DNA from 4 places in the Rhizobium sp. CB3060 genome. Region 4 is predicted to be linked to each of the others. Evidence: predicted binding sites of a transcription regulator. Region 4 holds the regulator's gene; each other region holds the start of a gene.
The links. The regulator PhoB, encoded in region 4, activates phosphate uptake and scavenging genes when phosphate is short. The targets are predictions, from matches to a motif close to TGTCATNNANCTGTCAT.
Positions count from the first base shown of each region.

Region 1: N2601_RS07890 (LTA synthase family protein) is a predicted target of PhoB. The motif match lies at 5,553-5,569, and genes of this name have one in related genera.
Region 2: N2601_RS15565 (DUF2794 domain-containing protein) is a predicted target of PhoB. The motif match lies at 4,874-4,890, and genes of this name have one in related genera.
Region 3: N2601_RS18265 (inorganic phosphate transporter) is a predicted target of PhoB. The motif match lies at 2,261-2,277, and genes of this name have one in related genera.

Region 1 covers NZ_CP104158.1:1,610,889-1,618,790, reverse strand. The annotation lists gene gor (glutathione-disulfide reductase) at 1-656, shown strand, start outside; gene N2601_RS07905 (class II 3-deoxy-7-phosphoheptulonate synthase) at 804-2,177, shown strand; gene N2601_RS07900 (GFA family protein) at 2,334-2,759, shown strand; gene N2601_RS07895 (DUF1003 domain-containing protein) at 2,849-3,397, opposite strand; gene N2601_RS07890 (LTA synthase family protein) at 3,588-5,516, opposite strand; gene N2601_RS07885 (NAD+ synthase) at 5,707-7,386, shown strand; gene N2601_RS07880 (TolB family protein) at 7,416-7,902, shown strand, end outside.
Region 2 covers NZ_CP104158.1:3,215,597-3,223,498, forward strand. The annotation lists gene N2601_RS15545 (ABC transporter ATP-binding protein) at 1-246, shown strand, start outside; gene N2601_RS15550 (ABC transporter permease) at 246-2,789, shown strand; gene N2601_RS15555 (Bax inhibitor-1/YccA family protein) at 3,015-3,755, shown strand; gene N2601_RS15560 (GNAT family N-acetyltransferase) at 3,878-4,435, shown strand; gene N2601_RS15565 (DUF2794 domain-containing protein) at 4,451-4,852, opposite strand; gene N2601_RS15570 (DUF1223 domain-containing protein) at 5,181-5,924, opposite strand; gene acnA (aconitate hydratase AcnA) at 6,185-7,902, opposite strand, start outside.
Region 3 covers NZ_CP104158.1:3,800,977-3,808,878, reverse strand. The annotation lists gene N2601_RS18285 (CbtB domain-containing protein) at 1-196, shown strand, start outside; gene N2601_RS18280 (CbtA family protein) at 209-949, shown strand; gene N2601_RS18275 (hypothetical protein) at 951-1,619, shown strand; gene N2601_RS18270 (GCG_CRPN prefix-to-repeats domain-containing protein) at 1,760-2,068, opposite strand; gene N2601_RS18265 (inorganic phosphate transporter) at 2,323-3,924, shown strand; gene N2601_RS18260 (MucR family transcriptional regulator) at 4,003-4,503, opposite strand; gene N2601_RS18255 (helix-turn-helix domain-containing protein) at 4,594-5,409, opposite strand; gene N2601_RS18250 (EAL domain-containing protein) at 5,324-6,109, opposite strand; gene N2601_RS18245 (sugar phosphate isomerase/epimerase family protein) at 6,509-7,366, opposite strand; gene N2601_RS18240 (DUF2934 domain-containing protein) at 7,666-7,902, shown strand, end outside.
Region 4 covers NZ_CP104158.1:130,811-138,712, reverse strand. The annotation lists gene N2601_RS00700 (aspartate aminotransferase family protein) at 1-916, opposite strand, end outside; gene N2601_RS00695 (GcrA family cell cycle regulator) at 1,342-1,866, shown strand; gene phoB (phosphate regulon transcriptional regulator PhoB) at 1,966-2,649, opposite strand; gene phoU (phosphate signaling complex protein PhoU) at 2,682-3,395, opposite strand; gene pstB (phosphate ABC transporter ATP-binding protein PstB) at 3,447-4,262, opposite strand; gene pstA (phosphate ABC transporter permease PstA) at 4,277-5,611, opposite strand; gene pstC (phosphate ABC transporter permease subunit PstC) at 5,608-7,089, opposite strand; gene N2601_RS00665 (substrate-binding domain-containing protein) at 7,152-7,902, opposite strand, start outside.

The DNA of each region.
Region 1 (7,902 bases), 1.5 Mb from region 4:
TGAGCGTTCTGACGAAGAACGACAAGCGGCTGACGGTGGACACGGTGATGCTGGCGCTCGGCCGCACGCCGAACACGAAGAATATCGGGCTCGAAGCTGCCGGCGTAGCGATCAACGAACTCGGCGCCATCATCGTCGACGAATATTCGCGGACATCGGTGCCGAACATCTATGCGCTTGGCGATGTCACCGATCGGGTACAATTGACGCCGGTGGCGATCCACGAGGCAATGTGCTTCATCGAAACCGTCTACAAGAACAATCCGACCCGTCCGGATCATGAACTGATCCCCACTGCCGTTTTCTCGCAGCCGGAGATCGGCACGGTGGGCCTGACTGAAGAGGAAGCCGCCAAGCGTTATCCGGAACTCGAAGTCTATCGCGCCCAGTTCCGGCCGATGAAGGCGACCTTGTCGGGTCGTAGTGAGAAGATGATCATGAAGCTGATCGTCAATGCCGCCGACCGCAAGGTGATCGGAGCGCATATTCTCGGCCATGACGCCGGCGAGATGGCGCAGTTGCTTGGCATTCCCGTGAAAGCCGGCTGCACCAAGGAAGATTTCGACCGCACCATGGCCGTTCACCCGACGGCCTCCGAAGAGCTGGTGACGATGTACACGCCAAGCTATCGCATCCGCAACGGCGAGCGCGTATAAGGAATAGGCTAGTAATTCCACGGTGCATCAAAGACCTCTCGAAGAGATGGTTCGCCTTTGCAAGCGGCGGGCAAAGGTTTATAAGCGCGCGTTATTTATGGCGACGGGACACTTGGCGAAGACCGGGTGCGGAAACAGGTGAGTGAGATGGCAGACAATTGGACACCGAGCAGTTGGCGGCAAAAACCGATCCAGCAGGTGCCGGAATATCCGGATCAGGCAGCGCTGGAGGCTACCGAAGCGCAGCTTGCAAGCTATCCGCCGCTCGTTTTTGCCGGTGAAGCTCGTCGTCTGAAGGCGCATCTTGCCAACGTCGCCGAAGGCAATGGTTTTCTGCTGCAGGGTGGTGACTGCGCCGAAAGCTTCGCTGAGCATGGCGCCGACACGATCCGCGACTTCTTCCGTGCCTTCCTGCAGATGGCCGTCGTCCTCACGTTTGGTGCGCAACTGCCTGTCGTGAAGGTCGGCCGCATTGCCGGTCAGTTTGCCAAGCCGCGGTCTTCGAACATCGAAACGCAGAATGGTGTTTCGCTGCCGAGCTATCGCGGCGACATCATCAACGGCATCGAGTTCACCGAAGAAGCGCGTATCCCCAATCCGGATCGTCAGATGATGGCCTACCGCCAGTCTGCCGCGACGCTGAATCTGCTGCGTGCTTTTGCCATGGGCGGCTACGCCAACCTGGAAAACGTGCAGAAGTGGATGCTCGGCTTCGTCAAGGACAGCCCGCAGGGCGAGCGCTATCGCAAGCTTGCCGATCGTATCGGCGAGACCATGGATTTCATGAGAGCGATCGGCATCACGGCCGAGAGCAATGCGAGCCTGCGCGAGACCGATTTCTTCACCAGCCATGAGGCGCTGCTTCTGGGCTATGAAGAAGCCTTCACCCGCGTCGATTCCACGACTGGCGACTGGTATGCGACCTCGGGCCATATGCTCTGGATTGGCGACCGCACGCGCCAGGCCGATCATGCCCATGTCGAGTATTTCCGTGGCATCAAGAACCCGATCGGTCTGAAGTGCGGTCCTTCGCTGCAGGCGGACGATCTCATCAACCTGATCGATGTTCTGAACCCGCAGAACGAAGCCGGCCGCCTGACGCTGATCTGCCGCTTCGGCCACGACAAGGTTGCCGACAACCTGCCGCGCCTCATCCGTGCCGTCGAGCGCGAGGGCCGCAAAGTCGTATGGTCCTGCGATCCGATGCACGGCAATACGATCACGCTCAACAACTACAAGACGCGTCCGTTCGAACGCATCCTGTCGGAAGTGGAAAGCTTCTTCCAAATCCATCGCGCCGAAGGCACGCATCCGGGCGGCATCCACATCGAGATGACCGGCAAGGATGTGACCGAATGCACGGGCGGCGCCCGCGCCGTCGGCGCCGAGGATCTTCAGGATCGTTACCACACCCATTGCGACCCGCGTCTCAATGCCGACCAGGCGCTCGAGCTGGCGTTCCTGCTCGCCGAACGCATGAAGGGCGGCCGCGACGAAAAGCGTCTGCGCGCGCACGGCTGATCGAAGCTGTAAAATCATCATCTGCGAAAAGGGTCGGTTACGCCGGCCCTTTTCTTTTGTGCTCTTGCAATCAATCTCGCTGAATCCTGCTTCATTTCTTTGCATTTGACGAGAACGTCATCATCGTCAAACTTGCTGAAAAAGAGAAGGATCAGCATGAACGACGATCACACCGGTGCCTGCCTTTGCGGCAGCGTACGTTTCAAGACACATGGCCCATTGCGGGAGGTGGTCGGCTGCCACTGCTCGCAATGCCGCAAGCAGACGGGGCTCTATTACGCGGCGACTAATGTCCCCCTCGACAACATCACGATCGAAGGCGAAGACGCGATCACATGGTACCGCGCCAGCTCCTTTGCCCGTCGCGGTTTCTGCCGAACCTGCGGTTCGGCGCTTTTCTGGGTAGCTGACGAGGCCAAGGAAATCTCGATCATGGCCGGCCTCTTCGACAGCCCTAGCGATCTGAAACTGGCCTATCATATCTACTGCGCCGACAAGGGCGATTTTTACGAGATCGACGATGGATTGCCGCAATACAGACAGGGCCGGCCGGGATTGCTGACGGCGGGGCCTTCGGATTAGGTTCTTGTCGGCTGGCGCGACACTTCCAAAGCCTCGCAACTACCGCCTCGACGGGCGATCCGACTATCTGCTGCCCGAGGTCAGCCAGCTTAGACGATCGACCCGCCGCTACTCTTGTCTTCGATCCTACTGCTCAGCCGTGCGAATTCCTCGCGCAAGGCGGATAGTTCCGTCAGAACGTGCAGGTCGATCTTCTGATGCAGGGAGAGAACTTCCAGTTCCGCCTTGAGATTGACTTCGTAGTCCTTTGCGGCCTCGAAGCGGTCGCGTTCGGCCTGGCGGTTCTGGGACATCATGATGATCGGGGCCTGGATCGCGGCGAGCATGGAGAGGACGAGGTTGAGGAAAATGAAGGGATAGGGGTCGAAGGCGCGGGTCATCAGCACGATGGTGTTGACGACGCACCAGACGACGAGGAACGCCAGGAAGGCGAGTATGAAAGACCAGGAGCCGCCGACGCGGGCAATGCTGTCGGCGAGGCGTGCGCCCGTGGATGCCTCGGCAGAAAAGGCGGCGTTGATGTCGGTGGAAACGATTTTCCGCTCATGCGCCTTTTTCAATACACGCTTTTCGATCTCGCCGAGTTCCTCGGCCGTTTTGTCGAAATGCTGATGAACGAAATTGGGTAGATTATACATGGGAACGCTCCGAAGACTTGGTCGCTTTGGCCGCAAGTATTCGACTGCCCGATGGAATTGCAATGCAAAAAGGGTTGCAGTGTAGAGCGGTTCAGCGTTTCACGGAATCGCTCTCATCCGAGAGGATCGCTTTTGGACGTACCAACAAGCTTGACTAAGACGGATACTTCGCACTTTTCCTGGAATTGCTCTAACTGCCCTGGCTGACCAGCCAGGCATTTGATGGGAAGAAGCGGTCGAGCCCATATTCATGTCCGAACATCATGTCATGCTGTAGAGAGCGGTAGTCGCGTATCAGCGGATCGAGGTTTTGCTCTTTGCGAGCCCAATCCGGAAACGCCTGATTGTCGCGCGTCGCGAGCTGATAGCGATCGATGATGGTGTATTTCTTCTGCAAGCGGCCGAGAAAGCCGGTGTAGAAAGGATGCTCGTAGCCGGCGGTCTTCAGGATATGATAGGGCAGTTGCGACGGGCTGATCGTTCCAACATCCCTGCGCACGCCCTTTTTGCTCGACCAGATGACCAGCGGTGTTTCATGCTGCCGCTTCATCACATCGAGCGACGCTTTTCGGGTCGCCACCTGTTCGGGCATGTAATTCGTATCCGGATAGACCGTGCCAAGCGGCGGCAGATGATCGCCCCAGAGGACGATAATCGTCTCGCGATCGCGCTTCGAAGCCCAATCCATCAGCGTTTTCAAGCTCTGGTCGGCTTCCCGAACGCCTTGCGCATAGGTCGCGAGCGTGTCGCGATCGGCGTCGCTCAGATCGCCTTTGATATCGACCGTATTCTCGGCGTAGCGATGCGCATCATAGGGACCGTGACCCTGCAGGGTGACGGCGAAGAAGAAAAACGGCCGCTCCATGGCGTCGCCCTCGCGCATGATCTCCTTCATCAGCGAGTCGTCGGAGGCAAAAAGGCCGCGTTTTTCCATAGGCGGCATGGTCTCCTCGGTGCGGAACTCCTCGAAACCAAAAGCCTTGTAGACTTCGTTGCGGTTCCAGAACCAGCCGCTGAACGGATGGATGGAACGCGCTGCATAGCCTTCGCCGCGGAAGAAGGTGGCAAGTGAGGGCATCGGCCGGCGGACATATTGCTGATAGGGAATGCTGCCATAGGGCAGGAAGGCGTTGGAGAAGCCGGTCAGTGCCTCGAACTCGACATTGGCGGTCATGCCGCCGAATTCGGGAGAGAAGACATAGCCCGACTGCGCCGCGCGGATGTTCGGCATGGGATCGGGCGTGAAGGTCAGATTGGAAAGCCTTGTCGGATCCCAAAAAGACTCGCTCATCAGCATGATGATGTCGGGCTTTTCGCGTGGGCCGGAAAGATAGCCATAATTGCGGGCGGGTATGGCGTCGATCGCATTTTGTCCATATCCGCCAGGCGCTTTGACGTCCGCCATCGGCAGATTGAGCGAGAAGGCGATGATGAAGCCGTTGTAAGCGTAATTTTCCTTCTGATCCCAGACGATGGGGATGATGCGCAGTTTTTCGCGGATGAACGAATTTTGCGTCGGATCCATCTGCGAGACGAAGACGGTCATGAGCGGCAGGCAGACGGAGAGCCGCGCAACCCTCTCATTGCGCGAAAGCGCTGTCGCATGTCGCCAGGCGTAGCGCCAGAGGAAGGCGAGCGCGACAATCGAGGCGATGACGCCGACAGCGACCGCAACCGCGGTCCACGGGCGCTCGCGCACGATCACCGGCATGAGTTCCAGGATCTGGTGCGCAAAAAGGAAATCCGAAGGATAGAGGGGATCGGAAAGATAATACTGTTTCTGGTTGGAGATAAGGGCCGGAACCAGCACCAGAGGCACAACCACCAAGATCGATGGATGCGCGCGGCCGAACACGGCGTCAAGCGCCAGCATCAGGAGCATGACGATGCCGATCGTGGTGAAGCCGGGATGAATAGGCGAATCGAAATAGCCGGGAAGATCCGTCAGCTCACCACGCGCAATCCACTCGACGGCGATGACGGTGAAGAGCGCAAGCAGGAAGGTCAGCGCAAGGCTCTGAAGCTGGCGTAAAACCGTCGATCGTCGGCTCGTCGCACCAAGCTTTTGCAGAATGGCAAATCTGCCAGCCAACACGGAACTGGGGATCAAGGCGACCAACGGCCCTCTCCAATTGTTACAAAACCGTCACATAATTGTCGCCTCTCTGTCATGAATGGCGGCTGAACCGCAAGGCTTACTTAGTATTTTTTGGTGGCGAAATATGTCCTCTAAGAGCAGCGCCATCTTTGGCGCTTGAAGAGGGCCGAAGGCTGTTGCGGAACGGGGTGGCGCTCGCTAAATATATGGCATGACAGAACAAAGCCCCATCACCCAGACCATCCGCATCGCTGTCGCGCAACTCAACCCGACAGTCGGCGATGTCTCCGGCAACCTTGCCAAGGCGCGGGAAGCGCGGGCCGAGGCGGCGCGCGAGGGCGCGCAGCTCGTGTTGCTGACGGAGCTGTTCATCTCCGGTTATCCGCCGGAGGATCTGGTGTTGAAACCGGCCTTTATCCGCGCCTGCCGGAAAGCTGTGGAGAGCCTTGCTGCGGATACTGTCGATGGCGGCCCGGGCGTTGTCATCGGCTTTCCCCGCCAGGACGACACCGGTCGCTACAATTCGGTCGCTGTGCTCGACGGCGGCAAGATCATCTTCATCAGAGACAAGGTCGATCTGCCGAACTATGGCGAGTTCGACGAGAAGCGGGTCTTCGATGAAGGTACCGTTGCGGGGCCGGTCAATTTTCGGGGTGTTCGCATCGGTATCCCCATTTGCGAGGAAATCTGGAACGATCTCGGCATCTGCGAAACGCTAGCCGAAAGCGGGGCGGAAATTCTTCTGGTTCCGAACGGCTCGCCCTACTATCGCGGCAAGGTCGATGTCCGTCACCAGGTCGCGTTACGGCAAGTGATCGAGTCGGGTTTGCCGCTCATCTTTGCGGCCCAGGTTGGCGGTCAGGACGAACTGGTTTTCGACGGTGCAAGCTTCGGCTTCAACGCCGACAAAACTCTGGCCTTCCAGATGAGCCAGTTCGAAACCGCGTTGGCGGTGACGAGCTGGAAGAAGAACGGCAATGGCTGGCATTGCGCCGAGGGTCCGATGGCGCATATTCCGGAAGGCGAGGAGGCAGATTATCGCGCCTGCCTGCTGGGTTTCCGCGACTATGTGAACAAGAACGGCTTCAAATCGGTCGTGCTTGGTCTTTCCGGCGGCATCGACTCGGCGATCTGCGCTGCGATTGCCGTCGATGCGCTGGGCGAGGAGCGCGTGCGTACCGTCATGCTGCCCTACCGTTATACATCGGAAGATTCCCTGAAGGATGCGGCCGATTGCGCCAAGGCACTCGGCTGCCGCTACGACATCGTGCCGATCGAGGAGCCGGTGACCGGCTTCACCTCGGCGCTTTCCGATCTATTCGAAGGGACCGACAGCGGCATTACCGAGGAAAATCTGCAGAGCCGTGCCCGCGGCACCATTCTCATGGCGATTTCCAACAAATTCGGCTCGATGGTGGTGACCACGGGCAACAAGTCGGAAATGTCTGTTGGATATGCCACGCTCTATGGCGACATGAACGGCGGCTTCAATCCGATCAAGGATCTCTACAAGATGCAGGTCTATGCGCTGTCGCGCTGGCGCAATCTGCATGTGCCGCCGGGAGCGCTTGGCCCATCGGGCGAGGTGATCCCGTTCAACATCATCGACAAGGCGCCGTCTGCCGAGCTGCGGCCGAACCAGACGGACCAGGATTCGCTGCCGCCCTATCCGGTGCTCGACGACATCCTCGAGTGCCTGGTGGAAAAGGAAATGGCGGTCGAGGAGATCGTTGCGCGCGGGCATGACGTCGCAACCGTCCACCGCGTCGAGCATCTGCTTTATCTCGCCGAATACAAGCGCCGCCAGTCGGCACCGGGCGTGAAGATCACCAAGAAGAATTTCGGTCGCGATCGGCGCTATCCGATCACCAACCGGTTCCGCGATCGTTGATCGCAACGCCCGTGGCGAATGGAGAGGCAATGCGCAGCTCGGTCGAGATCTACAATATCCGCACCGGTGAAAACCGCGTCGTCTGGCAGACCGAGCGGCTGGTCGAGGCGCCGAACTTTTCGCCGGATGGGCGCCACCTCCTGCTGAACGGCGATGGCCTGCTTTATCGGCTTCCGCTAGACGGCAAGGCCGAGGCCGTTCAGGTCGATACCGGTTTCGCGACGCTCTGCAACAACGATCACGGCATATCGCCCGACGGTTCGCTGATCGTCATTTCCGACAAGACGGAACACGGCAAGTCTTGCATCTATGTGCTGCCGGCCGAAGGCGGTACGCCGCGACAGGTAACGCGCAATTTGCCCTCCTATTGGCATGGCTGGTCGCCCGATGGGCGGCGGTTTTCCTATTGCGGCATTCGTGACGATATCTTCGATATCTATACGATCTCGATCGACGGCGGCGAAGAGACACGGCTGACGCATGGCGAGGGACGCAATGACGGCCCTGACTATTCCG
Region 2 (7,902 bases), 980 kb from region 4:
CGCGCGCTCGCCCCGTCACCCGCCCTTTTGATCGCCGATGAGCCGACGGGCAATCTCGATACCGATACCGGCCGGCAGATCGCCGACCTGCTTTTCGCCCAGCAGGCCGAGCGCGGCACGACGCTGCTGCTCGTCACCCATGATCCGGCGCTTGCCGCCCGCTGCTCCCGCCAGATCCACGTTCGCTCCGGCGAAATCGAGGGTGACAGCGCCCGCGCGCGGGCCAATCAGGCGGCGATAGCGTGATGGCGGCGGGAGCGCGCCTGACGCTTGCCTTTCGTCTGGCGCTGCGCGAATTGCGCGGCGGTCTCGGCGGTTTCTATATTTTCCTCGCCTGCATCGCCCTCGGCACCGGCGCAATCGCCGCCGTCAACTCCGTCTCGCGCTCGATCACCGACGCGATCTCGACGCAGGGCCAGTCGCTGCTTGCCGGCGACGTCCGTTTCGAGCTCAACAATCGCGCGGCGACGCCGGACGAACTCGCCTATCTCAACAGCCTCGGCCAGCTCTCCCAATCCACCGGCCTGCGCTCCATGGCCCGACTGCCCGACGGTTCCGATCAGGCCCTGGTCGAGGTCAAGGCGGTTGACGGCGCCTACCCGCTCTACGGCACCTTCGTGGCCGATCCGGATCAGCCGCTATCAACGCTGCTCACTGCCAAGGACGGGGCCTATGGCGCCGTCGTCGCTCCCCTGCTGCTGGAACGGCTGAACCTCAAAATCGGCAGCGAACTGCTGCTCGGCAACGCCAGGCTCCGGATCACAGGCACGGTGAAGACCGAGCCGGATTCGGTATCCGAAGGTTTCGGCTTTGCGCCGCGATTGCTCACCAGCCGTGACGCTTTGGTCGCCTCGGGCCTGATCACGACCGGGAGCCTTGTCGAACAGGTCTACAAGATCCGCATGGACGATCCCGCCAATGGCCTGGACAACATCGCCGCCCGCGCCAATACCGCTTTCCCGCAAGCCGGCTGGTCGATCCGAACGAGCAGCCGGGCAGCACCCGCGCTCGCCGACAACATCACCCGCTTCTCGCAATTCCTGACCCTGGTCGGCCTTACCGCGCTCATCGTCGGCGGCGTCGGTGTTGCCAACGCCGTGCGCGCTTTCCTCGATTCCAAGCGCACCACCATCGCCACCTTCAAATGCCTTGGCGCACCGGCATTGGTCGTCGTGATGATCTACCTGATCCAGATCGCCCTGCTTGCGCTGGCCGGCATAGCCGTCGGCCTGATCCTTGGTGCCATCGCGCCATTGCTCGCCTCGCAGTTCATGGCCGAATTCCTGCCGATTTCGACCGCGCCGCGGCTTTATCCCGGCCCTCTGACGCTTGCAGCGCTTTTCGGCCTGCTGACGACGCTCGCCTTCGCCATCCTGCCGCTCGGCCATGCCCGCGAAGTGCCGGCGACGGCGCTCTTCCGCGAACAGGGCTTCGAGGCTCGCCGCCTGCCAAGCTGGCCCTACCTGCTCGCCGCCGGCCTGCTGATGGCAGCACTGTCGGCACTTGCGATATACACCGCCTATGACCGCTTCATCGCCGTCGTCTTCATCGTTTCCATCGCCGTCGCCTTCGTCGTGCTGCGCGCCGTCGCGACCCTGTTGTCGTGGCTCGCCCGCCGCAGCCCGCGCGTCCATTCGCCGGCACTCCGTCTGGCGATCGGCAATATTCATCGGCCGGGCGCGCTCACCGCCTCCGTGGTCCTCTCGCTCGGCCTCGGCCTGGCGCTCCTTGTGACCTTGACGCTGATCGACGGCAATATGCGCCAGGAGCTGACCGGACGCATGAGCGAGCAGGCGCCGAACTTCTTCTTCGTCGATATCCAGGGTTCGGAGCTCGACGGCTTCCGCAAGGTCGTGCAGGCGCAGGCGCCCGAGGGCAAGCTCGTCGAAGTGCCGATGCTGCGCGGCCGCATCGTCGCCTTCAATGGCGAGGACGTGACCAAGAGGAAGGTACCCCCGGCCGGCCAATGGGTGTTGCGCGGCGACCGCGGCATCACCTATGCCGAGACTCTCCCGGAGAACGCCGCCCTTACCGAAGGGCAATGGTGGGGCAAGGATTATGGCGGCGAACCGCTCGTCTCGTTCTCCGATGAGGAAGGCAAGGCGCTCGGCTTGAGGCTCGGTGACACCGTGACCGTGAACGTGCTCGGCCGCAACGTGACGGCCAAGATCGCCAGTTTCCGCAAGGTCCAGTGGCAGTCGCTGTCCATCAATTTCGTGATGATCTTTTCACCGAACACCTTCAAGGGCGCGCCGCATGCGTGGCTCGCAACCCTCACCGACCCCTCTGCTACGCCGGCGCAGGAAGCGGCGATCCTGAAGAATGTCACCAATACCTATCCGACGATCACTAGCGTCCGCGTCAAGGATGCGCTCGATATCGTCAACACTCTGGTCGGCCAGCTTGCCGCCGCGATCCGCGCCGCGGCGTCGGTGGCGCTGATCGCATCCGTGCTGGTGCTTGCGGGCGCGCTTGCTGCGGGAAACCGCGCACGCACCCATGACGCGGTCGTGCTGAAGACGCTCGGCGCGACGCGAGCCATGCTGATCCGCGCCTTCAGCTATGAATATCTGATGCTGGGAGCGGCGACCGCCGTCTTCGCGCTGCTCGCCGGTTCCGTCGCGGCCTGGTACATCGTCAGCCGCATCATGCACCTGCCGTCGACCTTCCTCCCGGATGTCGCCTTCTCGACCCTCATCATCGCTCTGCTGTTGACGGTCGGGATCGGGCTGGTGGGCACTTGGCGCATTCTTGGCCAGAAAGCAGCGCCTGTCCTGCGCGAACTCTGAGCGCAAGAACCTGAAAAAGTCTGCGCCGCCAAGGCGCCCGAGGCATTAACCGAGCGTCGGGAAATAGCCCGATATTACGCCGATTTAACCCTGCCGCCGCCGCTTAGCTCTTGTGCATGGGGCGTGAAAGCCTCATATTCTGTGCAGGCATGCTGGAGCTCCGCAGCGGCGCCTGGGACCAAGTGCCCGACACGCTACTCACATCGGAGCTTGAAAGAGGAAAACATGGCTGACTTTCGCAATTACCAAAACCGGGCGCCCAGCGGCGCGCAAACCGGTGCGATGATAGATGAGGGCCTTCGAGCTTACATGCTCAAGGTCTATAACCTGATGGCGCTGGGTCTGGCGATCACGGGTTTGGCCGCCTATTTCGCATTTTCGCTCGCCTTCGCTGACGGGCAGATCACAGCTTTCGGCCAGGCGATCTACCTGAGCCCGCTGCGTTGGGTCGTCATCCTCGCTCCCTTGGCGATGGTGTTCTTCCTGAGCTTCAGGATCAATAGCATGAGCGTGGCCGCCGCGACGACGACCTTCTGGGTCTATGCCGCTTTGGTGGGCCTGTCGCTGTCGTCGATCTTCATCATCTACACCGGCCAGAGCGTCGTGCAGACCTTCTTCGTGACCGCCGCCTCCTTCGGCGCGCTGTCGCTGTTCGGCTACACGACGAAGCGTAACCTTTCGGCGATGGGCTCGTTCCTGATGATGGGTCTCTTCGGCCTGATCATCGCGATGCTCGTCAACATCTTCCTGCATTCGTCCGCTCTGCAGTTCGCCATCTCGGTGATCGGCGTGCTGATCTTCGCAGGCCTGACCGCCTGGGATACGCAGCGGATCAAGGAAATGTACTATGAAGCCGACGACGTCGCCGTTGCTGGCCGCAAGGCGATCATGGGCGCGCTGACGCTCTACCTCGACTTCATCAACCTGTTCATGTTCCTGCTGCAGTTCATGGGCAACCGCAAATAACTCATGCGACATGAATGATCCTTCGAAAAGGCGGCTCCGGCCGCCTTTTCTGTTTGCCTTGCTGCTTCGGACACGGCTTTATTATCCGCCATTGAAATCGCAGATCAGGCAATAAAACCCAGATGTCCTTCCGCCTTCGCAACGCCACCTCAGCCGACCTTCCCTTCATCACCGCCATCTACCGCGACTCCGTTTTGAACGGCACCGCAAGCTATGAGATCGTTCCGCCGGGCGAAGAGGAGATGGCAGGCCGCTTCCAGGCGATCCGTGACAAGGGCTACCCGTATATCGCCGCCGAAGACGAAGACGGAGCCTTCCTCGGCTATGCCTATGCCTCCGCATTCCGCACGCGGCCGGCCTATCGCTGGATGGTGGAGGATTCGATCTATCTCGCGCCCGAAGCCCGGGGCCGCGGCATCGGCAAGGCGCTGCTGGCAAATCTGGTGGAAACCTGCCAGAGCCTCGGCTTCCGCCAGATGATCGCCGTCATTGGCGGCGCCCACCCGGCCTCCGTCGCCCTTCACCGCGCCGCCGGTTTTACCGAGACAGGCCTGTTGAAGGGTACCGGCTACAAGCACGGCCGCTGGCTGGACACGATGCTGATGCAGAAGCCGCTGGGCGAAGGTATGGAAACTGACCCCGATCCATCAGTCTATCCGGGAACGCTATTCAGCGAATAGCGCAGCAGGCGAAGATCACTTCTCCACCAGCTTGAGCTGCTTATCAAAAACCTTCAGCACCTGCGTCAGGTCGTGGCCGCGCTTCAGGATCATGCCATTGGTACTGATTACGGAAAACGCGCCCTGTTTGGCGGCGAGCTTCGGGTTTTTCTCGATGCGGAAGAGCGGCAGCTCGCCGGAGCGCTTGAAGACCGAGAAAACCGCCTTTTCCCTGAGATGGTCGAGGGCGTAGTCACGCCATTCACCCTCGCCGACCATGCGGCCGTAGATCCACAGAATTGCGTCCAGCTCCCTGCGGTGGAAAGTCACCGGCAGCGGGTCCTTGCTCTGTTTATATTCTCTGAGATCAACGACGACGGAAGAAGTGGTGTCGACGGAACGGCTTTCGCCGTGTCGCAATTCCGGCTGATCAGTCATCAATCCCCCAGGGGTTGTGTCATGACAAGAAGATGACAGTTTGCCTCAGCCACGGCAAATTGCAAGACCAAGAGGCACTCACAATTTCTTGCGCTTCGAGCAAAGCATCTTGGCTGCGCCGCATTTCAGTCAAAACGAAGCCCCATTTACCGGAACTATAGGGATCGGTTTGGCGCCGCCGCGCCAAACGGCCCGGCCGGGGCGTATCGACCGAACCCCAGCCCCGAATGCGCCCTCGCCGGGCACTCTCCTCCTTTCGGCAAAGCCGAAACAGAACTTTGGCGCCAGCCGAAATGGAGCCTTTCGACTGACGTCGGAAAAATGCAGATCAGCCGTCGGTCCCGGCCGTCAGGACGGTCGCGCCGATGATCGCCGCCGGGTCGCCCGATGGCGTCGACGACTGCAACAGAACCGCCAGGCCGCGCCGACCGGCCTTATCCAACACATTGGCGGGCAACACGACATTCAAGGCCTTGCCGTCCCACATGCCGACTGTTTCAATGTCCGAAACCGCGTGCAGATAAGTGATCTGCTGGCCGTTGTTCTCGCCGGCCTTCGGCGAAACCTGCTGTTCCCTATCGAAATAGGCGACGACCACATTTGCCCGGCCCTGGCCTGCGCCGATCTTGATCTCCAGTTCGTCACCCTTCATGGCGGCACTGACGGGAACCGTCAGACCCTTGCCCTGGCGCTGGAAATCGTCGAGCTTGAAGTTGATGGCGTTTAGATCCGCACCGTTTAGGTGATCACGGCCATTGATGATCGCCTGCGGCGTATAAACCCCACTGCGGCCGAGCGTACGGGCATAGGCATATTGCCGGGCCGTATTGTCCTTGGAGGCCATCGTGTCGTTCCAGCCGAGATAATTCCAGTAGTCGACGTGATAGGCGAGCGCGACGACGTCGCCCTGGCGGATCAGCTTCTCAAATGCAGCATCGGCCGGCGGACAGGAGGCGCAGCCCTGAGACGTGAAGAGTTCGACGACGCCTTTGATTTTGGCAAGCTCCTGCGCATGCAGCGAACTTGCGAGCGCGATGCCTGCTAGAAGTGGAACCAAAAACCGTAAGCGCATGCCGTTGTACCTCTTTCTCAGACCTTGAAGGCCTTGTGCTGGCAGGAACCCGAAACCGCGTCGCGCTTCTCAGGATGTCCGTAGGGCCTCATCAAGCCTGATAAATCTGAAACAAGAGATAATAGCTAAGCACGATGACGCAAAGTCACGAAGGGGTGAGACGAAGGCCTGGAGCCATTAGCGTCGTACACATCGGCGTGAAAAACAAGACGCCGCCGGAGAGATGCTCCGGCGGCGTGTATAGGTGATCTAAACGTCAATTAAGCGGCGAGATCGCGCAGAACGGTCTGCAGGATGCCGCCATTGTTGACGTAGGTCACTTCATCCAGCGTATCGATGCGGCAGATGATCGGAATGTCCTTCACCGTGCCGTCGCCATAGGTGATCTTGGCGATCTTGCGCTCGCGCGGCTTGATGTGTTCCAGACCTTCGATGGTCACGGTCTCATCGCCCCTCAGGCCGAGGCTGGCCCAGGTGGTGCCGTCCTCGAAGACGAAGGGGATGACGCCCATGCCGACCAGGTTCGAGCGATGGATGCGCTCGAAGGACTGGGCGATCACGGCGCGCACGCCGAGCAGGTTCGTGCCCTTGGCAGCCCAGTCGCGCGACGAGCCGTTGCCGTATTCGACGCCGGCGAAGATGACGAGCGGAACGCCCTCGGCCTTGTACTGCATGGCCGCATCGTAGATCGAGGTCTCTTCCTTGGACGGATAGTGGATGGTGTAGCCACCTTCCTTGCCGTTCGGGCCGAGCATGTGATTGCGGATGCGGATGTTGGCGAAGGTGCCGCGCATCATGACTTCATGGTTGCCGCGGCGCGTACCGTACTGGTTGAAGTCGGCAACGCCGACACCATGGCCAATGAGGTAGGAACCGGCCGGCGAGGCAGCCTTGATCGAACCGGCCGGGGAAATGTGGTCGGTGGTGATCTTGTCGCCGAAGAGGCCGAGAACGCGAGCGCCCTTGATGTCGGAAACACCGGCGCCGGTCTTGCCCATGCCAACGAAGTAAGGCGGGTTCTGCACGTAAGTCGAGTCGTCGTCCCAGGCATAGGTCTGGCCCGGAGGAACCTGCACGGCCTGCCAGTTGGCGTCGCCCTTGAAGACGTCGGCATACTTGGTTTCGTACAGCTCACGGGTGACGTATTTCAGGATGAATTCCTGGACTTCCTGCGAGGTCGGCCAGATGTCCTTCAGATAGACCGGCTTGCCGTTCTGGTCTTCGCCGATCGGCTCCTTCGTCAGGTCGAGCTGCACCGTGCCGGCGAGCGCGTAGGCGACGACGAGCGGCGGGGACGCCAGGTAGTTCGCCTGGACGTCAGGCGAGATACGACCTTCGAAGTTGCGGTTACCGGAGAGAACGCCGGAAACGATCAAGCCCTTGTCGTTGATCGTCTTCGAGATCGGCGCCGGCAGCGGGCCGGAATTGCCGATGCAGGTGGTGCAGCCGAAGCCGACCAGGTTGAAGCCGAGCTTGTCGAGATCGGCCTGCAGGCCAGACTTGGCGAGGTATTCGCCGACGACCTGGGATCCCGGTGCCAGTGAGGTCTTGACCCACGGCTTGGTCTTCAGGCCCTTGGCAACGGCGTTGCGGGCAAGAAGGCCGGCAGCGATCAGCACCGACGGGTTGGAGGTGTTGGTGCAGGAGGTGATAGCGGCGATCGCAACGTCACCATGGCCAAGATCGAAATCCGTGCCTTCGACCGCATAGCGGTTCGAAAGCTGGCTCGGCTTCTTGTATTCGGTGTCCATCGAAGTGGCGAAACCGGAAGCGATGTTTTCCAGCGCGATACGGCCTTCCGGACGCTTCGGGCCGGCCATCGACGGGACGACGTCGTTGAGGTCGAGCTCCAGCGTGTCCGTGAAGACGAGGTCGGAACCGTCATTGTCGCGCCACATGCCCTGAGCCTTGGAATAGGCTTCGACCAGCGCGATACGATCCTTCGCGCGGCCGGACATGTTGAGATAGTTCAACGTTT
Region 3 (7,902 bases), 400 kb from region 4:
CTTCGCACCGACCGCAATCCCGACGCCGATCCCGGTTGGCGAAATCCTGCCTTGGGCGATTTTCGCCGGTCTTCTCCTCATGCTGGCGATCTACTTCATCGGCGCCGAGCAAGGTGCGACCGCGCTGATGTCGGGCTCGTATGTGCACGAATTCGTGCACGACGCGCGCCACCTGCTCGGGTTCCCCTGCCACTAAGGGGTCTGGAACATGGTTGGACGTCTTTTGCTCCGCGGCATGCTGGTCGGAGTGCTGGCGGGTATTCTCATTTTTGCCTTCGCCCATACTTTCGGCGAGCCGCTCGTCGAGCGGGCGATCGCGTTTGAAGAGCAGGCTGCCCAGGCGGCAGGCGAAGCCCCGGAACCGGAGATCGTCAGCCGCGCCACCCAGGCAGGCCTCGGCCTCTTCACCGGTGCCTTGGTCTATGCAACGGCAGTCGGCGGGCTCTTTGCCCTGGTCTTCGCCTATGTCTATGGCCGTATCAGCCCCTTTGGCGCCCGCGGCACTGCCGCGCTGCTGGCAATCGCCGCCTTCATCGCCATCTCCCTGGTTCCCGACATCAAATATCCGGCCAATCCGCCGGCGGTCGGCAATCCGGACACTATCGGCGCGAGGACCGAGCTGTTCTTCGTGATGATCGTTGCCTCCGTCGTCGCCATGGTTGCCGCGGTGTCCCTCGTCCGCGGTCTGGTAACACGCTACGGTTCATGGAACGGCGTGATTTTCGCTGGCATCGCCTACATCGTGTTCATCGGCCTGGTTCAATACCTCCTGCCGACGATCAACGAAGTGCCGGAGCAGTTCTCCGCCGTCGTGCTCTGGCGCTTCCGCATCGCGTCGCTCGGCATGCACGCGATCCTGTGGGCGACACTCGGCCTCGCCTTCGGGGCATGGGCCGAACGTGACCTGCCGCAGGTTCGCTACGGTCGCACATCCATGCGCCGGGCCTGAAATGGCAAGCCTGACATGTCCCCCGCATGACTTTTTGCGGGGGATATATTGGCGGCGACCAGCCATTCTGTTTTCGGTCTTTTATCTGATCTGCGCACTCGGCTTGCCGCTGGAGGCGAAGGCGCATAGCGGCAGCTCGTCCGGAACTCGTGCGGGCATTCCGATACCAAGCTTGACCCATGGCGAAATGGCCGTGATCGCTCCTTACTACGGGCGCATCATCGCGCTTGCCTCATCGGCGTCCGATACCGACGAGTCCTTCCGTCGCGTCCTGAACTACGCACAAATCCAGCGTGCCTATTGCCTTTGGGGCGTCATGCCGGGAAGCGTTGGCGATGAGGACAGTCCCTTTAACGAATGCTCGCATGCCTATCTCGCCGCCGCCAAGATGGCGCTGCTGCAGATGCGGACGATGAAGGACGAAATGGCTGCCGCCGGCGACCTCGTCTCGGAGATCGACGGCGCGCTGGTACGCAACAATCTGTCGCTTATTCTCTGCCAATTCAGCAACGAAGGCTTCAACACCGCCGACTTGATCCGGCCACGGCTCGCCGGCATCTTTCTGCACGTCAAAAGCCTCGCAACAACGATGCTGGCGCTGATGACGGCAGTGGCCGCGCTGTGGTCGACCGCGCGGCTCCTGCGGACGAAACCGGCCATTGCCGATTAGAGCAATTCCAGGAAAGTGCGAAACGGTTTTCCGTCCGGAATGCGTAAAAACAAAGAGATAGAGCGGGAAAGCGATTCCATGAATCGCTTTCCCGCTCTAGTAGACGACACCCGCCGTCAGCGGACGGCGGGTGTCTTATTTTACCAATCACGCGGCCGGCCTCGCCAACCACCGTCCCATCCGTCACGATAATAGGGACGATGGCCATACCAGCCCCAACGCGGCGGTGGCGCCCTGTAATATCCCCAGCCATAACCGCGCGGCGGCCCATAGCGGTTCGGCCGGCATACGCCGCGCGGCGTCAAATGCCAGCCACGGCCGCAGGCATAATCAACGTTGACGACCGGCGCTTTAGCCACGGTCCCAACAGCGGCGATAGGCATTGCTTCTGCCGAAGATACGACAAGGCTGCCGAGTACGGCAGCAACGGCAATCACGGGCAATCTCATCGTGATGATCTCCATTCAAGTCCCTTACAAGCGGATTTAAATCCCCGCTGGCTGAACCCCGGGTGAACCGAAAAAGGCCTTTTCGCGGCAAAATCAAGACGTTGAACGTGGAGTTGCAATGCGCGTGTCGCCCACTGCCGCCTTAGGAGAGACGTTCGCAACAAGAAGTTCAGTATCGACACCACGAGTACGCGTCACGAGAGCGTCATCAACCGCGCTTAAATGAAGACCTTATTTGCGATAGGGAGTTTGAGATGGTCGACGTCGTTTCAAGCAATTCGGAGGGTGGTGACCATCCTATTCACGGCGCAGGCGGTTCCGCCAAATGGTTCCTGCCGCTCTTCGGCATCGTCGTACTCGGCGGCCTTGCTTACGTTGGCTATGCCCTTGGCAACGATCTTGCCAATGCGGCGGCGGTTCCGTGGATCCTGCTCGGATTGGCGTTGCTGATCGCGCTCGGCTTCGAATTCGTCAACGGTTTCCACGATACGGCCAATGCGGTCGCTACCGTCATCTACACCCGTTCGCTGCCGGCCGAATTTGCGGTTATCTGGTCGGGATTCTTTAATTTCCTCGGCGTGCTGACCTCTTCCGGTGCCGTCGCGTTCGGCATTCTGGCGCTGTTGCCCGTCGAACTGATCCTGCAGGTCGGCTCGGGCTCCGGCCTTGCCATGGTCTTCGCCCTGTTGACCGCCGCCATCGTATGGAACCTCGGCACCTGGTATCTCGGCCTGCCGGCTTCGAGCTCGCACACGCTCGTCGGCTCCATCATCGGCGTCGGTCTTGCCAATCAGTTCCTGGCGCCGGCCGGTTCCGCCACGAGCGGTGTCGACTGGTCGCAGGCAAGCAATGTCGGCCTGTCGCTGCTGCTGTCGCCGATCATCGGCTTCTGCCTAGCCGCTGTGTTGTTGCTGGTCTCCAAAGTTCTGATCCGCAACAAGGAGCTTTATGAAGCGCCGAAGGGCAATACGCCACCGCCGCTGTGGATCCGCGGCCTGCTGATCTTCACCTGCACCGGCGTCAGCTTCGCCCATGGTTCGAACGATGGCCAGAAGGGCATGGGTCTGATCATGCTCATCCTTATCGGCCTGGTGCCGACCGCTTTCGCGCTGAACAAGACGCCCGATGTCAATTACCTCGATGCCTACAAGGCAGCCTCGGCGCAGGTCGAGACGGTACTCGGCAAGTATGTGAAGGCCGGCATCGCCACGCCTGCAGACCCGAAGGCTGCCGTCAGCGTTGCCGTGAAGAGCAAGACCTGGACGGACGAAACGACACCGGCACTGCAGGCCTATATCCACGCCACCAGTGCCGAGATCGCCGCCTATCCGAGCGTCGAAAAACTGCCGAACGGCCTCGTCGGCAACGTTCGTAACGACATCTACCTGATCGGTGAATCGTTGAAGCTCATAGACAAGCAGAAGCTGCTGCAGATGAGCCCGGATGATCTGAAGGCCGTGACCAACTATCACGCCGCGGTCGATCACGCGACCAAGTTCATTCCGCTCTGGGTGAAGGTTGCGGTGGCGCTGGCACTCGGCCTCGGCACCATGGTCGGCTGGAAGCGTATCGTCGTCACCGTCGGCGAAAAGATCGGCAAGACGCACCTGACCTATGGCCAGGGCGGCGCCGCCGAAGTCGTCGCCATGCTGACGATCGGTGCGGCCGACCATCTCGGCCTGCCGGTTTCGACCACGCACGTCCTGTCCTCCGGCGTCGCCGGCACGATGGCCGCCAACGGTTCCGGTCTGCAGTGGTCCACCGTCCGCAACATGCTGATGGCCTGGATCCTGACGCTGCCCGCCTCGATCGCGCTTGCCTTCGTGCTGTTCATCGTGCTCCGCCAGGTCTTTTGACCGGTGCCGCCGGGCTATCGAGCTGCGGCTCAGCAGTCCAAAATATCGTCAAGAGATGATGGCGCCCTTGAGGCGCCATTATTCTTGCGGCTTGTTGCCGTTGGCGCCGAGGCCGGAGAGCTTGGCGAGTTCCGAACGGCGGTTCGCATAATTCTGGGCGACCATCGGATAGTTGGGAGCAAGACCCCATTTTGCGCGATATTCCTCGGGCGTCATGCCGTAATGAACGCGCAGGTGCCGTTTGAGCGTCTTGAAGCGTTTCCCGTCCTCGAGGCAAATGATGTAGTCGTTCGTCACCGATTTCTTGAGATCGACGGCCGGAACAGGCTTGGCTGACTCCATCGGAGATGCGGATCCATTCAAAGCCTGCAGCGCTTCATGCACATCCGCGATCAGCTTCGGAAGGCTCCCGGCAAGAACAGGGTTGTGGCTGACATAGGCCGAAACAATCTTCACACAGCCGTCAAACAGAACATGCGTTTGCGACTGGGGCAGGTCTCTTCTACTATTGAAAGCGTCCATCATCGTTTCCCGAATCTCATGTGGCCTGGCGTCGGCCGCCTCGCGTGACTGCTTCATGTACAAAGCCATTCGTGAATCTTGCATCGGTTTCAAACTCCACAGGTTTTGGTTGCGGCACCCTTGGCATTTCTTGATGAGGACGCCTGCTCATTGCCGGTCTTTCTTCACGGGCTCTGCATGGCCAGCCGCATCTGCAAGGTCCTCTGCAGGACCCGCAAAATCCTTTGCAGGATCTGCAAAGTCCTTTGCAGGATCTGCAAAGTAGGTGGCCAGCTTGGTACACAGGAGGATAAGGGGAATGCCGAGCATGAAGGCGGCATAGGTTGGATTGCCGTTGCAATGACGCAGGGTCTGAAGGATGAGTTTTCGCTCGACATCCTCCACGGTCTGGCCGACGAGAACGCCGACGGCGGTGTTCACGGTGCGCGGCACAAGGTTGTCGTCGCTGGCGGAGAGGTGTGCGACGATTTCATCGATCAGCCGCTCTTCGCTCGCCGTCGCCAGTACGATGCCGGTGGCGCTGTCGAGTTCACAAAAGACATAAAGGCCGTTTTCGGGATCGATCGTGACCCGTCCGGAGGCATTTCCCGAGATGTTGTGAATAATGATGTGCGGCTCGTCTCCGCCCACAAGAGCGAACGGCAAGTCGCTACCGATGTACGAAACGCCGGGGAACAGGCCCTGCAACTCCTCGAATAGCAGACTAAGCCGAGCTTGCGCCTGCACATCCTGTGCGGCCGAGAAATCATGGTCCCGAGCGAAGGAAGGATGTTTGATCATGCCGTCACCTCCGCGATCAAGCCGCGCGTCCCCCCGATGGACTCCTGGCCCCAGGTTCGTTTTGCCGAGCAGCTTCGCGAGACAAGGCGCGGAATATTCATCCAACCTCCCGTAGGCCGAATTTACGCATTTGAGGAAGCTGCTGAAGCGCCATGGGCCTGGACAGAAGGAAGCCTTGCGCATGCGTCCCGCCGGTCGAGCGTGCCGCCTCCAATTGCGCCTCGGTTTCTATGCCCTCGACAACAACCAGGGGCGCCAGACAGGATGCAAAACCGACCAAGTGATACAGGCTATCATGGCCATCCCGGCCGGGCCTGATATCGCGGATGAAGGACGCATCGATTTTGACGATATCGGCCGTAACCTGCAGCAGGTGCGAGGGGGTCGCATAGCCGGTGCCGAAATCATCGATCGCAATGCGGCAACCGAGTGCACGTATCATCTTCAACCGCTCGACGGGCGCGCCGACGAGCGGATAGGTCTCGGTAACTTCAACGACAAGCCGGGACGTGAGCTCGGGCTGGCGGCTGATTCGATTGAAGATATCGGCAAATCGATCCGGCGCGGACAAAGTGGCTGCGGATAGATTGCAGCCGAGTGTCAGTGCCGCATCCGCCGTCAAGGCAGACAGAACCAACTCCAGCATGCGGAGATCGAGGTCGAAGCGACCTTCCAGTCGCTCCAACTGCGGCACGAAGGCGCCTGCGGTGTGAACGACACCCTCGGCATCCGTTACACGCGCCAGGCATTCGGCATAGAGGATCGCTTCAATGTCTTGGGCGTCATGGATCGGTTGTACGACAAAGCTCAAGCCGCCCTTGGCGATTGCCTTTAAAATCAGGGCGCTATGCCCCTTGTCAATCCGGTTGCCTCTACCGCTCATCAAGCCTCCAAAGGCTGCAAGATGGGCAGCAAACAGAAATTCGGAAAGAAAAGGAGACGTCTGAAAAAGACGCAAAGAAAGGGGGAGCATGGGATTTCTGGTGCCTAAAAGCCGCCTTTTCCATCTCCCGGACCCTTTAGCTCAAGGTAACTAGAATTTTCCTTCCCCAAGCAGAAATGTCGCATCAGGGCGACAACTGACTTAGAATCACTATATTACTAATATGTAAACTAGTGTCATCGAACATTCAATTGATACGAGTTTTTCTAGTTACTAATTCAATTACTGCCGAAGCGGGCGGCGACAATCTTCCGCCGCGAACCATGGGGCCGCTATATTGAAGCATGGCTTAGACGCCCAAGTTTCTCCGGCACGGGTTCCGTTAAAATCCTGACAGGCTTACCGTTCGGGATCGCCTGCATCGGACTGCGGCCACCAGTTCGCTTGCCTTGCCTCCCGCAGGGCGTGGTCGAGCGGGGGGAGATCTGCATGCCACAGCCGCTCCCATTCAAGGCTCATGACGCCGTCATAGCGATCGGCGGCCAATGCAGAGAGCAGCGCCGCCATCGGAAACTCGCCGGCGGCGGGGGGCGTGTAAGTATATGGCAGCTTCCCGCTCGGCTTCGAGATGCTGTCCTTCACATGCAGGTGCCTGGTATTGCGACGGACTTGCTTCCAGGTCTCCGCGGGATCTTGTCCGCCTTTGCGCCAGGTATGATGCGTATCCCAGAGCAGGGCGCAATCGGGTGCCGCTTCCAGAAAGCGGCCGAGCGCGTCCGGATGCACCAGAAAATCGTGTGTCTCCACCATGATATCCGATGCAAAACCCTCGCGCCTGGCCGTCTCGCGCCACCATTCCAGTGTCGACAGCGCCTCGGAAAGTTCGCCGGCATCACCCGTGCTGCCGCCATCGAAAATGCGCAACGCTTTTATGCCGGCCGCCTCGGCCCAGGGAAGGTAACGCAGGAACTCTTCCTTCGCTTGCGGCGTAGCGCCGACGAGGCGCATCGACGTGTTGAGCGCACAAATGGCCACAGGGGCTCGCTCGAGCGCATGGACAAGGCCTGCCGGAGTGCCGAACCGCTCGGCAAAATAGGCCGGCAGATCGATCATACCGCCGAGAGCACGAATTTCGATCGCATCGAGGCCATGACGTGCGGCCAGAGCCAGGGCTTCATCCAATTCCAGCTCTGCGCAGCCCAGTGTCGAAAATGCCAGCGATATCAGTGGGGCTTTGACGTCAACGGCGGTAACCATCGCATCCTCCGCTTGGTTCCTGGGATATGAATAGGCGACGCTCGCCAACGCGATGTCTCTCGAACCAAGCGCGACGCTAGTAACTAAATGGATAATTGTGAAGCAACCTCTGAGCGTCAAGGGGCCATGGTTGTCATGGCTCCCAAAAGGGAGCTCAGCCCACCCTTTCAAATGCGCCGATCCACGGCGTCCATGATTCTTATCAAAGGCCGGGAACATTCCCTTCAGATGATGGTTTTCTGTGCGTGATCGAGGGGCGCGAAAATTCCCACCAAAGCATTGGCGTCCGCCGGCACGGCATGCGTCGAGACAAAAATTTCCAAAAAACAATCATTGATGTGGAGGAGAGCATAATGCCGACTGAACAGGGACATGAGTGGATCAAAAGACGTGCATATTCTCTGTGGGAAGAAGCGGGCCGTCCGCACGGCCGTGATCAGGAACATTGGAATCAGGCTGTTGCCGAGCGGGAAGATCTTGAGCGCACGCGGGCTTCCGTGGACGGCGAAGACATTCTCATCAAGTTCAGGGGAAAA
Region 4 (7,902 bases):
ACGCAACATCGCGCACATGCTGCAGGAAACCGTCTGATAGCACGACATCGAGCACGGCGTTGCCGACCGCCATGGCGAGCGGATTGCCGCCATAGGTCGAGCCATGCGTGCCCGCCTTCATGCCTGCGGCCGCTTCCGCGGTCGCAAGGCAGGCACCGAGCGGAAAGCCACCGCCGATGCCCTTGGCGACGGCCATGATGTCAGGCGTGATGCCGGCCCATTCATGGGCAAAGAGCTTGCCGGTGCGTCCGACGCCGGTCTGAACCTCGTCGAGGACCAGAAGCAGGCCATTCTCATCGCAAATCTGACGCAGGCCGCGCAGGAACTCGTTGGTCGCAGGGCGGATACCGCCCTCGCCCTGCACGGGCTCGATCAGGATCGCGGCCGTCGCATCGGTGATGGCGGCACGCACCGCGTCGAGATCGCCGAAAGGCACCTGGTCGAAGCCGGGCGCCTTCGGGCCGAAACCTTCGAGATACTTTTCCTGGCCTCCAGCGGCGATCGTCGCGATCGTGCGGCCATGGAAGGCGCCTTCGAAGGTGATGATATGGAATTTCTCCGGATGACCCTTGTAGAACTGGTAGCGACGCGCCGTCTTGATGGCGCATTCCAGCGCCTCCGCACCGGAATTGGTGAAGAATACCTTATCGGCGAAGGTGGCCTCCGTCAGGCGCTTCGACAACTTCTCCTGGCCTGGCACCTCATAGAGGTTGGACAGGTGCCAGACCTTGTCGGCCTGCGACTTCAGCTCTGCAACCAGATGTGGATGGGCGTGGCCAAGCGAATTCACCGCGACGCCCGCGGCGAAATCGAGATAACGCTCGCCGGTCTCCGTGATCAGCCACACGCCCTCGCCTCGCTCGAACCGCAGCGGAGCACGCATATAGGTGTCATAAAGCGGCGCGGTTTCAGCCATGGCGCATTCTCCTCAATCACAACCTTTAGGGCCAATCGTTTCCTTCGAATGAAACGGGCCCGGAAAAATCAAAAATGCCGCCTTGCGGCGGCATGGGCACTATTGATGTTTTGCACTGCGATGTCAACAAAACTGGCGATTTAGCAGGTGCGGCAGAGCACCTCTCGATGGATGGCATGTCTTCGACAACTTATATTGCATAAATGCCACTCACGTATAGCAAGTTGGGGAAAACCTCGAAATCGATTCCTCAAGATTCCCGCGACTCTTGTCACGGAGTCAGCCTCACACTAGGTTAAAAACCAATTACTAGACTGCATGCGGCGGAACTAGTCACCACAATTTTAAAGCGTTTCACGCCTCGACCCAATTCGAGGCAATGGTGAGGGATTCTGCCATCAGAAACGCGATAGCGGAGACAGGGCATGAATTGGACAGACGAACGCGTCGAGAAGCTGAAAAAGCTGTGGTCCGAAGGTTTGAGCGCCAGCCAGATCGCGGCACAGCTCGGTGGTGTCAGCCGTAATGCCGTCATCGGCAAAGTGCATCGCTTGAGCCTGCCGGGCCGAGCGAAGGCCGGTGGTGCGGCAACCACAGCTCGAGCGCCGAAGCGCAATACCTCGGCCCCACGCGCGCCGAATTACGCCTCGCGCGTTGCAACCCGCACGGTTACCCGCCAGCAGGGTGCGACGATGCTCAAGGAAGAGGTCGAGATCGATACGGTCAGCGAAGTCGAATATCGTCCGGCCGCCAATGTGGTCGTTCCGATCTCGCGCCGCCTCGGCCTGACGGAGCTCACGGAGCGCACCTGCAAGTGGCCGGTCGGCGACCCGCTGAAGGAAGATTTTCACTTCTGCGGCAATGACAGCCCGGACTCTTCGCCGTACTGCACCTACCATCAGCGGCTGGCTTACCAGCCGGTGCATGACCGGCGCCGGGCCGCGCACTGAACCACACCAGACAAAGGAAAAACGGGCCGAAAGGCCCGTTTTCTGTTTCCGCCGCTATGTTGGATGGCCAATCGGGTTGCCCCGATCAGGCCTCCCCCATCAGGCCTCCATGGAATAACCCGCGCCGCGAACGGTGCGGATGACGTCCTGCATGTTGGAGAAATTCAGCGCCTTGCGCAGGCGGCCGACATGCACGTCGACGGTGCGTTCGTCGACATAGATATCATGCCCCCACACGCCGTCGAGCAACTGAGACCGAGAGAAGACGCGGCCGGGGGACGACATCAGGAATTCCAGAAGGCGGAATTCCGTCGGCCCCAACCGCACTTCACGGCTCTTTCGGTGGACGCGATGGGTTTCGCGGTCCAGTTCGATATCGCCGCAGCGCAGTACCGTGGACAGGACCTCCGGGCGGGCTCGGCGCAACATCGCCTTGACGCGGGCCATCAGTTCCGGCGTCGAGAACGGCTTGACGACATAGTCGTCCGCGCCGGTGGAAAGGCCGCGCACGCGCTCGCTTTCCTCGCCGCGAGCGGTGAGCATGATGATCGGCAGGCGCTCCGTCTCCGGCCGCATGCGCAGCCGACGGCAGAGCTCGATGCCGGACACGCCGGGGAGCATCCAATCGAGGATCAGAAGATCGGGGATGCGCTCCTGGAGGCGCAGCTCAGCTTCGTCGCCTCTCAGGATAGTGTCGACCTCGAAGCCCTCGGCCTCGAGGTTATAGCGCAGCAGAACGCTTAGCGCTTCCTCGTCTTCTACAACAGCAACTCTCGGAACCATGCGCCTCTGGTCTCCTTCTCTTGGTGTCTACTTTATTCCGTTACCGAACCGACGGTGTTGGCGGTATCGTCCTTCGGGCGCTCGCCTTCGGGCTGGGCACCGGTCGCCATGTAATAGATCGTCTCGGCGATGTTCGTGGCATGGTCGCCGATGCGCTCGATGTTCTTGGCGCAGAAAAGAAGATGCGTGCAGGTGGTGATGTTGCGCGGATCCTCCATCATGTAGGTCAGCATCTCGCGGAAGAGCGAGGTGTACATGGCGTCGATTTCCTCGTCGCGTTCGCGGATCGACACGGCCTTGTCAGGTAAACGGGTCGAGTAGACGTCGAGCACTTCCTTGAGCTGGACGAGCGCCAGTTCGGAGAGGTGTTCGATGCCGCGGGCGAGACGACGCGGAACGCCGGTGCCCTGCACGGCGATGACGCGCTTTGCGGTGTTCTTGCCGAGATCGCCGACGCGCTCCAGATCGGCGGCGATGCGGATGGAGCCCATGATTTCACGCAGGTCCGCAGCCATCGGCTGACGGCGGGCGATGGTGACGATCGCCTTGTCGCCGACTTCGCGCTCGGCGTGGTCGAGAATGACGTCATCGGAGATGACCTTCTGCGCAAGGCTGGCATCGCCGTTTACCAGGGCGCGGACGCTGTCGCTGACCATCTGCTCCGCCAGGCCGCCCATTTCGGAAATGCGGCGCGTCAGGAACTTCAGGTCTTCGTCGTAAGCGGAGAGAATGTGTGTTGAGACCATTTTTTTATCCTCTAGGTGAAAGATGTGAAAGGAACCGCGCGGGGAGCATCATCAGCCAAAACGGCCCATGATGTAATCCTGCGTGCGGTAATCATCGGGATTGGTGAACATCTTATCGGTATCGTTCTCCTCGACCAGATGGCCGAGATGAAACATTGCGGTACGTTGCGAAACGCGGGCTGCCTGCTGCATGGAATGCGTCACGATGACGATCGTGAAGTTTTCCCGCAGCTCATGAATGAGTTCCTCGACTTTGGCGGTGGCGATCGGATCGAGCGCGGAGCACGGCTCGTCCATGAGAATGACCTCGGGACTGACCGCGACGGCGCGGGCGATGCAGAGGCGTTGCTGCTGACCGCCAGAGAGGCTGGTGCCGGCATCATAGAGCCGATCCTTCACCTCGCCCCACAGCCCGGCCTTCTGCAGACTGGTTTCGACGATATGGTCGAGATCGCTCTTGGACCGATGCAGCCCATGGATACGCGGACCATAGGCCACATTCTCGTAGATCGACTTCGGAAACGGATTGGGCTTCTGAAACACCATGCCGACGCGGGCACGCAGCTCGACGACATCGATTGAGTTGTCGTAGATATCCTGATCGTCGAGCGTGATTTTGCCGGTGACGCGGCAGGTGTCTATCGTATCGTTCATGCGGTTGAGGCAACGCAGGAAGGTGGACTTGCCGCAGCCGGAAGGACCGATCAGCGCGGTGACAGTGTTGGCGCGGATGTTCAGATCCACGTCGAACAGCGCGCGCTTCTCGCCATAATGGACCGAGACGGCCTGACCGATCATCTTGTAGGGGATCGTTATCATCTTCCTGGCCAGTGCTTTTTCGCTCGCGGCTTCCGTCATCATGTTCATTCCATCGCCTCCCGTCACCAGCGCCGCTCAAAGCGACGGCGCAGCAGGATGGCCCCGATGTTCATCGCAACAAGGAAGAAGAGCAGGACGATAATGGCTCCGGAGGTTCTCTCGACAAAGGCGCGCTCAGCTTCGCTCGCCCACATGTAGATTTGCACCGGCAGGGCCGTCGAAGGATCGAGCGGCCCTCTCGGATAGTTGGCGACGAAGGCGACCATGCCGATCAGAAGCAGCGGCGCGGTCTCGCCGAGCGCATGGGCAAGGCCGAGGATCGTACCCGTCAGGATACCCGGCATGGCGAGCGGCAAGACGTGATGGAAAACCATCTGCATGCGCGATGCGCCAAGCCCGAGCGCGGCACTGCGGATCGACGGCGGCACGGCGCGCAATGCCGAGCGGGTGGCGATGATGATCATCGGCAGCGTCATCAGGCTCAGCACCAGCCCGCCGACCAGCGAGGCGGAACGCGGCAGGCCCATAAAGTTGATGAAGACCGAGAGGCCGAGCAGGCCGTAGACGATCGACGGCACCGCGGCGAGATTGTTGATGTTGACCTCGATCAGATCCGTCAACCGGTTCTTCGGCGCGAATTCCTCAAGGTAGATCGAGGCGGCGACGCCGACCGGCAGCGCCAAGACCAGCACGGTCAACATGAGATAGAGCGAGCCGATTAGCGCGACGCCGAGACCCGCGGCCTCCGGGCGACTGGAATTGCCGGACAGGAACAGACCCGTATTGAACGCCTCGTGCAGGGCGCCGGCGGCGGCAAGCTGCCTCATCCAGGCGAGTTGCTGGTCGGAGACCTTGCGGTCCTTTTCGTCCGCCGTCAGGTCGATCTGTCCCTTGTAGGCAGAGTCGATATTGGCACTGGCGAGGAAAGTGACCTTCACCGTCTTTCCGATGACAGAGGGATCGGCCACGACCTTGTCGCGCAATGCAATGCGTGCGCCGTCCGATACCATTTCCATCGCCTGGCGCACGAGCGCCCGATTGGAAGGATCGATGCCCAGCGCCTTCACCACGGCGTCGCGTACCAGCGCCGTATAGTTGGCTGATATCAGGACCTTCGGATCACTGGCCCCCTTGCCTATGGGATCGATGACCTTCTCGGTGAACTCGATCGGCAGGGCGATGGAGGTCTGCACGAAGGCAGTGTAGCCGTTGCGGACAACGGTCGAGACGAGAATAATCAGGAAAACCAGTCCGAAAATGACGGCGGCCATCCCATAGGCACGAAAACGCCGCTCGGCCGCATAACGTCGCTTGATGCCGATATCCCGCCGCGCCGGAGCGCCTGGCGTCAATCCGCGCGACATATTCGGTGCCTGGGAGGATACGACATCGCTCATTCGTATTGCTCCCGGTAGCGGCGGACGACGTAAAGCGCGTAGACATTCAGGCAAAGGGTCAGACAGAACAGCGTTATGCCGAGTGCGAAGGCAACCAATGTCTGCGGTGACGTGAATTCCGGATCGCCGGTCAACTGACTGACGATCTTCACCGTGACCGTCGTCATCGGCTCAAAGGGATCGAGCTGCATGCGGGCCGCAACGCCGGCAGCAAGTACCACGATCATCGTCTCGCCGATCGCCCGCGACGCCGTCATCAGCAGCGCGCCGACGATGCCCGGAAGGGCCGCCGGCAGGAGGACGCGCTTGACCGTTTCCGAGCGCGTGGCGCCAAGGCCGAGCGAGCCGTCCCGCAGCGACCGCGGCACGGCCATGATGATGTCGTCGGACAGAGAGGAGACATAGGGAATGAGCATGACGCCCATGACGAGGCCGGCGGTCAGCACGCTCTGCGCCTCGATGAAATTGGCATAATTGCCGGTCAGCAGGCCATTGAGATCAGCCGAGATATCTCTCAGGAAAGGCCCGACCGTGACGAGCGCAAAGAAGCCATAGACGATGGTCGGAATGCCGGCCAATACTTCGAGCATCGGTTTGGCGACGGAGCGCACGCGCGCCGAGGCATATTCGGCCATGTAGATCGCGGCAAACAACCCGACGGGAACGGCGACCAGCATGGCGACGAAGCCGATATAGAGCGTGCCGGCCAGCAACGGAATGAGGCCGAACGTGCCAGACGTTTGTGAGCCGGCGCCGGTGAAGCGCGGGTCCCAGACGGTACCGAAGAAGAACTCGGCAGCCGGAACCATGTTGAAGAAGCGGGCGGCCTCCGACAGCATCGAAGCGACGATGCCGACCGTCGTCAGCACGGCGATGGAAGAGGCAATGATCAGGCCGCCGAGAATGACCTGTTCCACCCGGTTGCGGGCGCGAAAACGCGGCGCGATGGCACGCAGGCCGTGGATGGCACCGAACAACGAAAGAATGATGGCCGCCACGGACATGACGACATGGCTCACATGCCGCATGCCGTTATATTTATTGGCGGCGTCTATCATATAGCCGGTCGGCCGGATAGCGAGCGGGATGCCTTTCTGTGCCAGGACCAATTGCAGATCGGCCGAGCCGTTGGCGACGTTGGCAAGGTCCCGGTCATCGAGCTGGCGCATGCCATGGGCGATGCTGCGCACTATGCCGTAGGTGAGCTTAAGTTCGGCGGTCGAGAGGGATTTCACCTCCTCCGGAAAGGATTCGACCACGAAACGGTCGATAACCTGCGGGCTGACCACCAGCCAGGCGCAAATCAACGCCAACGCCGGCAATACCGCCCAGATGGCCGCATAGGCGCCGTGGTATCCAAGCCGCGAATGTATGGCCGAGGATCTGTTGCCCGACAGCGCAGCCGCTCTCGTCCGCCCCAGCACGAAAGCAAAGGCGCCGATGATCGACAGACACAACAGCAGCAGTGACAAACTCATTCCCATTCCCCGGCGAACGCCGGCACGGCGGCAAGCCGCGCCGACGGGCAGTCCTTATGCAATCACATGATCTTCCCGTCCGCGAAATCCTTGCGAATCTGGTCACGCTCGGAATCCGGCGCCGGCACCAGGCCGTATTCGGCAAGCGGGCTGTCCGGTCCGATCATCTGATCGCTCGTGAAGAAGTCGACATATTCCTTCAGGCCCGGAATGACGCCGAGATGCGCCTTCTTGACGTAAAAGAATAGCGGCCGCGACACTGGATAGGTGCCGTTGGCGATGGTCTCGCCCGAGGGCACGATGCCGCTCACCGGCGCGACCTTCAGCTTGTCGGCATTGTTCTGATAGAAGTAGAGGCCGAAGACGCCGATGCCATGCTTGTTGGCATCGATGCGGGCGAGCGTCTCGGGATAATCGCCGTCGATATCGACCGCCGCGCCGTCCTTGCGCACCGCAATGCATTTCTTGGTCTGCTGATCGGGATCGGAGACCGTCGCCTTGATGACATCGAGCGCACCGGAGCCCTTGCAGCCGGCGGCGAGCACCTTCTCTTCGAAGACCTCGCGCGTGCCATGCTTCTCACCGGGAATATAGGCTTCAATCTCAAAGGCCGGCAGGGCCGGATTGATCTCCGACCACTTCTTATAAGGATTGGGAACCAACTTGCCGTTCACCACGACTTCGGCCGCCAGCGCCTTATAGAGATCGGCCGGCACGAATTTCATGTCGGGATTGCTTTTGTCGAAAGCGAAGACGATGCCGTCGTAGCCGATCTTGACCTGCTGGATATCGGCAACGCCGGCAGCCTTGCAG